Linked DNA regions of Marichromatium purpuratum 984. The protein of the gene in region 1 interacts with the protein of each later gene in a pairwise test. Links are inferred from orthologs where the notes say so. Each region holds a gene or a part of one and is shown in the gene's direction. Other genes may lie near its edges.

Region 1 (4,216 bases):
CGCGCCCGGCGACCGCGTCGAGGCGGAGCAATCCATCCTCACCCTGGAGAGCGACAAGGCGACCATGGAGATCCCCGCCCCCGCCGCTGGGGTGGTCAGCGAGCTGGCGGTCGTCGTCGGCGATACCCTCAACACCGGCGACCTGATCCTGATGCTGCGCGCCGATGCCCCCGCCGAGACCGACGCGCCCGCGACGCCCGAGCCGACGCGGCCGAACACCGACAACACGCCACCAGCCGCGCCCACCACCGCGCCGCAGCCGGGCGAGACGGCGCCGCGCAAGGCCCCGGTGCTGCCACGCCCGGAGGACGTCGCCGCAATCGCCCGAGGGCGCAAGGCCCACGCCAGCCCGGCGGTACGGCGCTTTGCCCGCGAACTCGGCGTCGATCTCGACGTGGTCAAGGGCTCTGGCCCCAAGGGGCGTGTGCTCAAGGATGACGTACGCGCCTTCGTCAAGCGCAGCCTCACCACCGTCGAGCCGTCCAGTCACTCCGCCGCCTCGCCGGCGACGACCGCCACGACGCCAGCGCCGACGATCGACCACGGCCGATTCGGCCCCGTCGAGCGGGTCGAACTCGGACGCATCCGCAGGATCAGCGCGCGCCACCTGCACCAGAGCTGGACCGGCATCCCCCATGTCACCCAGTTCGACGAGGCCGACATCACCGAACTCGAGGCCTTCCGCGCCGCCCACAAGACCGACCCCGACGACGCCTCGGTCAGGCTCACCCTGATCCCCTTCCTGCTCAAGGCGGTGGCCACCGCGCTGACCCGGATGCCGCTGCTCAAGGCCTCGCTCGATGCCGACGGCGAGCATCTCATCCACAAGCACTACACCCATATCGGCGTGGCTGTCGACACCCCCAACGGGCTGATGGTGCCGGTGGTGCGCGACGTCGATCGCAAGGGGCTGCGCACCCTCGCCGGCGAGCTGGCCGATCTCGGCGCACGCGCCCACACCCAACGCCTGCGCCCCGACGAGATGCAGGGCGGCTGCTTCACCATCTCCAGCCTCGGCGGCATCGGCGGCACCGCCTTCACCCCCATCGTCAACGCCCCGGAGGTGGCCATCCTCGGCGTCTCCCGCGCCGCCACCCGGCCGGTGTGGGACGGCGAGCGCTTCGTCCCCCGCCTGCTGCTGCCGCTCTCGCTCTCCTACGACCACCGGGTGGTCGACGGCGCCGATGCGGCCCGCTTCACCACCCTGCTCGGCGGGCTGCTCGGCGACATCCGCGAGTTGCTGCTGTGACCCCCTGATCCTCGGGGTCAGCCTTCGCCTGGCCCCCGGGATCGTATAGGATGAGGCGCCGAACCCGACCACCCATAGAGCGCCCATCGCGGCCCATCGAGAAGCAAGCACACTATGAGCGACACCATCAAGGTCACGGTCCCGGACATCGGGGATTTCAAGGACGTGGAGGTCATCGAGGTCCTGGTCGCCCCTGGCGACACGGTGCAGCAGGAGACCTCGCTGATCACCCTGGAGAGCGAGAAGGCCACCATGGAGATCCCCGCCCCCGCCGCCGGACGTGTCCAGGAGATCCATCTTGGCGTCGGTGACCGGGTCTCGCAGGGCGCCACCATCCTGACCCTGGCGCCGCTGGCGGCAGGCTCGGAGTCGGCTCCAGACACTACCACGGACCCCGCTGAACAGGTCACCGAGGTGGTGGTGCTGGGCGCCGGCCCCGGCGGCTACAGCGCCGCCTTCCGCGCCGCCGACCTGGGCAAGCGCGTCACCCTGATCGAGCGTCACGCAACCCTCGGCGGGGTCTGTCTCAACGTCGGCTGCATCCCCTCCAAGGCGCTGCTGCACACCGCCGCGATCATCGACGAGGCCAAGGAACTCGGCGCCATGGGCGTGACCTTCGCCGCCCCCGAGATCGATCTCGACAAGATGCGCGCCGGCAAGGACAAGGTGGTGGCCAAGCTCACCAGCGGACTGGCCGGCATGGCCAAGCAGCGCGGCGTCGAGGTCATCCAGGGCACGGGCCGGTTCAGCGGCCCCAACCGCATCGTCGTCGACACCGCCGAGGGCGAGCGGCGCGTGCGCTTCGATCACTGCATCATCGCCTGCGGCTCCTCGCCGATGACCATTCCCGGCTTCCCGCACGACGACCCGCGGGTGATGGACTCGACCGACGCGCTCGAGATCCGCGACATCCCCGAGCGCATGCTGATCGTCGGCGGCGGCATCATCGGGCTGGAGATGGCCACCGTCTACGCCGCGCTCGGCGCCGAGATCGACGTGGTCGAGCTGCAGTCGCAGCTGATGCCGGGGTGCGACGCCGATCTCGTGCGCAGCTTCGAGAAGGTCGCCAAGAAGCGCTATCGCAAGCTGATGCTCGAGACCAAGGTCGCGGCGATGACCGCCGCCGATGACGGCATCCAGGTCCGCTTCGAGGGCAAGCACGACGGCGAGGAGACCTACGACAAGGTGCTGGTCGCCGTCGGTCGCCGCCCCAATGGCGCGCTGATCGACGCCGAGACGGCGGGCGTCGAGGTCGACCGGCACGGCTTCATCAAGGTCGACCAGCACATGCGCACCAATGTGCCGCACATCCATGCCATCGGCGACGTGGTCGGCGGCCCGATGCTCGCCCACAAGGCCACCCACGAGGCCAAGGTCGCCGCCGAGGTGATCGCCGGCCAGCCGGCGCTGTTCGACCCGCTCACCATCCCTTCGGTGGCCTATACCGATCCCGAAGTCGCCTGGATGGGACTGACCGAGACCAAGGCCAAGGCCGAGGGTATCGCCTACGAGAAGGGCGTCTTCCCCTGGGCGGCGAGCGGCCGCGCGCTCGGCATCCATCGCACCGAGGGCATGACCAAGCTGCTGTTCGACCCCGAGACCAAGCGCATCCTCGGCGCCGGGATCGTCGGTCCCAACGCCGGTGAACTGATCGGCGAGGCGGTGCTCGCGCTCGAGATGGGCGCCGACATGGAGGACATCGCCCTCACCATCCACCCCCACCCGACGCTCAACGAAACCATCGGGCTGGCCGCCGAGATGGCGCACGGCTCGATCACCGATCTGCTGCCACCAAAGAAACGCTGAGCGAACATCGCCGACTCGTGGCGCACGCGCGTCACGAGTCATCGAGCCCGCGCGATAAGATCAGCGCGCGACTTTCGAGGGCCGAACGCGCGAACTGGGCAGCGATCCCGAAGACAAGGAACCAGAGTCGAGTCAAGAAGGGACGGCAGAAAGACACAGGGCCAAGGATCGAGGATCCTCGGCCCTGACAGGTCCGATGAGTCCGGAGCCCGAATCGCTCCAGACCCCACCAGACGATCAGTGCTGGTCGAAGTGGAGCCAGCTGGGCAGGATACCGAACGAGCGGCGAGCCGGTGCAGCAGGCGCAGCCTCTTCGGCAGCGGCCTCCTCGACCACGGCCTCTTCGGCAGCGGCCTCCTCGACCACGGCCTCTTCAGCAGCGACGTCCTCGGCCACGACCTCTTCGGCAGCGACTTCCTCAGTCACGGCCTCTTCGGCGACGGCCTCTTCGGCAGCGGCCTCTTCAGCGACGGCTTCCTCGGTCACGGCCTCTTCGGCAGCAGCCTCTTCAGCGACGGCTTCCTCGGTCACGGCCTCTTCGGCAGCAGCCTCTTCAGCGACGGCTTCCTCGGTCACGGCCTCTTCGGCAGCGGCCTCTTCAGCGACGGCTTCCTCGGCCACGACCTCTTCGGCAGCGACGTCCTCGGCCACGACCTCTTCGGCAGCGGCTTCCTCGGTCACGGCCTCTTCGGCGACGGCTTCCTCGGTCACGGCCTCTTCGGCGACGGCTTCCTGGGTCGCAGCCTGCGTCGGAGCGGCAGCACCGACACCATGCACCCAGGACGGGAAGATACCGGTCGATGCCGGCTCGACAGCCTCGGCCTCGGGCGCAACCTCTTCCACGACCTCCTCGACCACCACCTCAGGCTCAGCCTTGAAGAGCGGGGTCATGTGACGCATCCAGGGCGGGGTCGGCGCAGAGGTCAGGCGCGGTTTTGCAGGCGCTGCAGGAACAGCCTCCTCGGCGACGACGGCATCGGCCTCGGGTGCGGCCTCCTCGGCAACGGCTGCATCGGCCTCGGGTGCGGCCTCTTCGGCGACGGCTGCATCGGCCTCGGGCGCTGCCTCTTCGGCGACGGCTGCATCGGCCTCGGGTGCGGCCTCCTCGGCGACGGCTGCATCGGCCTCGGGTGCGGCCTCCTCGGCAACGGCTGCATCGGC
Region 2 (2,999 bases), 1.4 Mb from region 1 along the record:
TCGACTCGATCCTCTCCGAGGAGGCGGTGCTCGGCTACGAGTACGGCTTCGCCACCGCCGAGCCGCACGCGTTGACGCTGTGGGAGGCGCAGTTCGGCGACTTCGCCAACGGCGCCCAGGTGGTCATCGACCAGTTCATCACCTCGGCCGAGACCAAGTGGGGACTGCTCTGTGGATTGGTGATGCTGCTCCCGCACGGGCTCGAGGGCCAGGGTGCGGAGCACTCCTCGGGCCGGCTCGAACGCTTCCTCCAGCTCTGCGCCGAACACAACATCCAGGTCTGCACCCCGACCACCCCGGCGCAGATCTTCCACCTGCTGCGCCGTCAGATCGTCCGCGACTATCGCAAGCCGCTGGTGGTGATGACCCCCAAGAGCCTGCTGCGCCATCGTCTCGCCGGCTCCTCGCTCGAGGAACTGGCCAGCGGCCAGTTCCAGCCGCTGCTGCCCGAGGTCGACACGATCGACCCGGCCGAGGTCGAGCGCGTGGTGTTCTGCAGCGGCAAGGTCTACTACGACCTGCTCGAGGCGCGTCGCGCGCGTGGCCTGGGCAATGTTGCCATCGTCCGCATCGAGCAGCTCTACCCCTTCCCCAAGCGTCAGTTCGCCGAGGTGATCGAGACCTACGCGCATACCGAAGAGATCGTCTGGTGTCAGGAGGAGCCGCAGAACCAGGGCGCCTGGGACCAGATCAAGCACCGCTTCCACTGTCTGATCCAGGACGGCAAGCGCCCCTACTACGTGGGACGCCCGGCCTCCGCCGCCCCCGCGGTCGGCCATCGCGCGGCCCATGTCGAGCAGCACGAGCGCCTGATCGACGAGGCGCTGAGCGGTCGTTTCAACCCGAGCATGAACAGAAGGATCCCGCCACAATGAGTGAAGTCCGCGTACCCGCCCTCCCCGAGTCCGTCGCCGACGCCACTGTGCTGACCTGGCACAAGCAGCCCGGCGAGCGCGTCTCACGGGCAGAGACCCTGGTCGACCTGGAGACCGACAAGGTGGTGCTCGAGGTCCCGGCGCCGGCGGACGGCGTCCTGGGCGAGATCAAGGCCAAGGAGGGTGAGCTGGTCACCTTCGACACCGTCCTCGCAGTGATCGCCGAAGGCGCCGCACCGAGCGCGCCGGCAGCCCCCAAGACGGCGCCGGCCAAGTCGGCCCCAGCGGCGCCGACTCGCCAGACGCCTCCGGCCGCCGCGCCGGAGCCGGCGCCCGCGCACGAGCCGATCATCACCCCGGCGGCGCGCCGACTGGTCAAGGAGATGGCGCTCGACCCCAGCCAGATCCACGGCAGCGGCAAGGACGGCCGGGTGCAGAAGGCCGATGTCATCGCCTTCCTCGACGAGCGCGAGCGCCAGGCCCCGGAGGCCACCGACGAGCACCTGCTCGAGCAGCAGGCGCCGGCCTCGCCGAGCCTCACCGGCGAGGCCGGACGTCCCGAGCAACGCGTGCCAATGACCCGACTGCGCGCGCGCATCGCCGAGCGGCTGCTCGAGGCGCAGCGCAACGCCGCCATGCTGACCACCTTCAACGAGGTCAACCTGTCGGCGCTGATGACCCTGCGCAAGCGCTACAAGGACCGCTTCGAGGAGCAGCACGGAGTGCGGCTCGGGCTGATGTCGTTCTTCGTCAAGGCCACGGTCGAAGCGCTCAAGCGCTACCCGGTGCTCAACGCCACCGTCGACGGCGAGGACATCCTCTACCACGGCTATTACGACATCGGTATCGCGGTCAGCTCGCCGCGCGGTCTGGTGGTGCCGATCCTGCGCAACTGCGACCAGCTCACCATGGCCGACATCGAGGGCGGCATCGCCGAGTTCGCCACCAAGGCCGAGAGCGGCTCGTTGAGCTACGAGGAGCTGACCGGCGGCACCTTCTCGATCACCAACGGTGGGGTGTTCGGCTCGATGCTCTCGACGCCGATCCTCAATCCGCCGCAGAGCGGCATCCTCGGCATGCACAAGATCCAGGAGCGCCCGGTGGTGGAGAACGGCGAGATCGTCATCGCGCCGATGATGTATCTGGCCCTCACCTACGACCACCGCATCATCGACGGCCGCGAGGCGGTGCAGTTCCTGGTCGCGATCAAGGAGCTGCTCGAGGACCCGGCCTTGCTGTTGCTCGGGGTCTGACCCCAAAGCGCGCCCAGCACCGGGCGCGCAATCACGTCACTGCACGCCCCCCGCCCCGAGGGGGCGCGCTACTCCTCCAGCTCCCGTCCCCAGCGCTCGAGCAGATCGTGCTCGACACCGAGATGATCGAGCACCCGCGCCACCATGAAGTCGACCAGCGCCTCGACGCGCTGCGGACGGTGATAGAAACCGGGGCTGGCGGGCATGATCACCACCCCGTTGCGCGACAGGCTGAGCATGTTCTCCAGGTGGATGCTGGTATAGGGCGTCTCGCGCACCACCAGGATCAGCTTGCGCCGCTCCTTCATCGCGACATCGGCGGCGCGGTCGATCAGACAGTTGGAGATGCCGGCGGCGAGATTGGCGAGGGTCCCCGTGGTGCAAGGACAGACCACCATCGCATCGGGCGGGTTGGAACCGCTGGCCACCGGCGCCGTCCACTGCTGACGACCGAACACCCGCAGCTGACCGACCTCGGCATCGAAGCGATCGCTGAAGAAGCGCTCGGCCTCGGCCGGTCGCGAGGGCACCTCCAGCCCCAGCTCCATCTGCAGCACCACCTGTGCCGCCTGCGAGACCATCACATAGACGCGCATCCCGGCGCCGACCAGGGTCTCGATCAGACGCAGCCCGTACTGCGCCCCCGAGGCACCGGTCAGCGCCACCGCGACGGTCTGCGGCCATTGGCTCGGAACATGGGTCATCGATGCATCTTCCCGTGATTGACTGAGTGGTTGCCGTGCGCTGGAAGTGGTCACGACGCGCGGGCACGCCCGAGGGCATCGAGCAGACGCTGGTGGATCCCACCGAAACCGCCGTTGCTCATCACCAGCACCTGATCGCCGGGGCGCGCCTCGGCACCCACTCGCGC

Evidence for each region. Proteins that work in one complex are often made in the same cells at the same time.
Region 2: the proteins of lpdA (region 1) and odhB interact in binary tests that used the Escherichia coli proteins (3 or more experiments, as listed by UniProt). The link is inferred for Marichromatium purpuratum 984 from one-to-one orthologs.

Annotation. Positions count from the first base shown.
Region 1 is NZ_CP007031.1:1,428,461-1,432,676, reverse strand. What follows is about bases 802-3,709. They hold lpdA (dihydrolipoyl dehydrogenase), read left to right. Parts: upstream 802-1,363; coding sequence 1,364-3,055; downstream 3,056-3,709. Other genes in these bases: MARPU_RS16585 (hypothetical protein), read right to left, coding at 3,293-3,709; aceF (dihydrolipoyllysine-residue acetyltransferase), read left to right, coding at 802-1,249. Also shown: more of aceF, read left to right, coding at 1-801; more of MARPU_RS16585, read right to left, coding at 3,710-4,216. UniProt on the Escherichia coli protein: Lipoamide dehydrogenase is a component of the glycine cleavage system as well as of the alpha-ketoacid dehydrogenase complexes.
Region 2 is NZ_CP007031.1:2,853,676-2,856,674, forward strand. It holds odhB (2-oxoglutarate dehydrogenase complex dihydrolipoyllysine-residue succinyltransferase), read left to right. Parts: upstream 1-871; coding sequence 872-2,128; downstream 2,129-2,999. Other genes in the region: MARPU_RS12380 (2-oxoglutarate dehydrogenase E1 component), read left to right, coding at 1-875; MARPU_RS12390 (flavin prenyltransferase UbiX), read right to left, coding at 2,197-2,832; mpl (UDP-N-acetylmuramate:L-alanyl-gamma-D-glutamyl-meso-diaminopimelate ligase), read right to left, coding at 2,883-2,999. UniProt on the Escherichia coli protein: E2 component of the 2-oxoglutarate dehydrogenase (OGDH) complex which catalyzes the second step in the conversion of 2-oxoglutarate to succinyl-CoA and CO(2).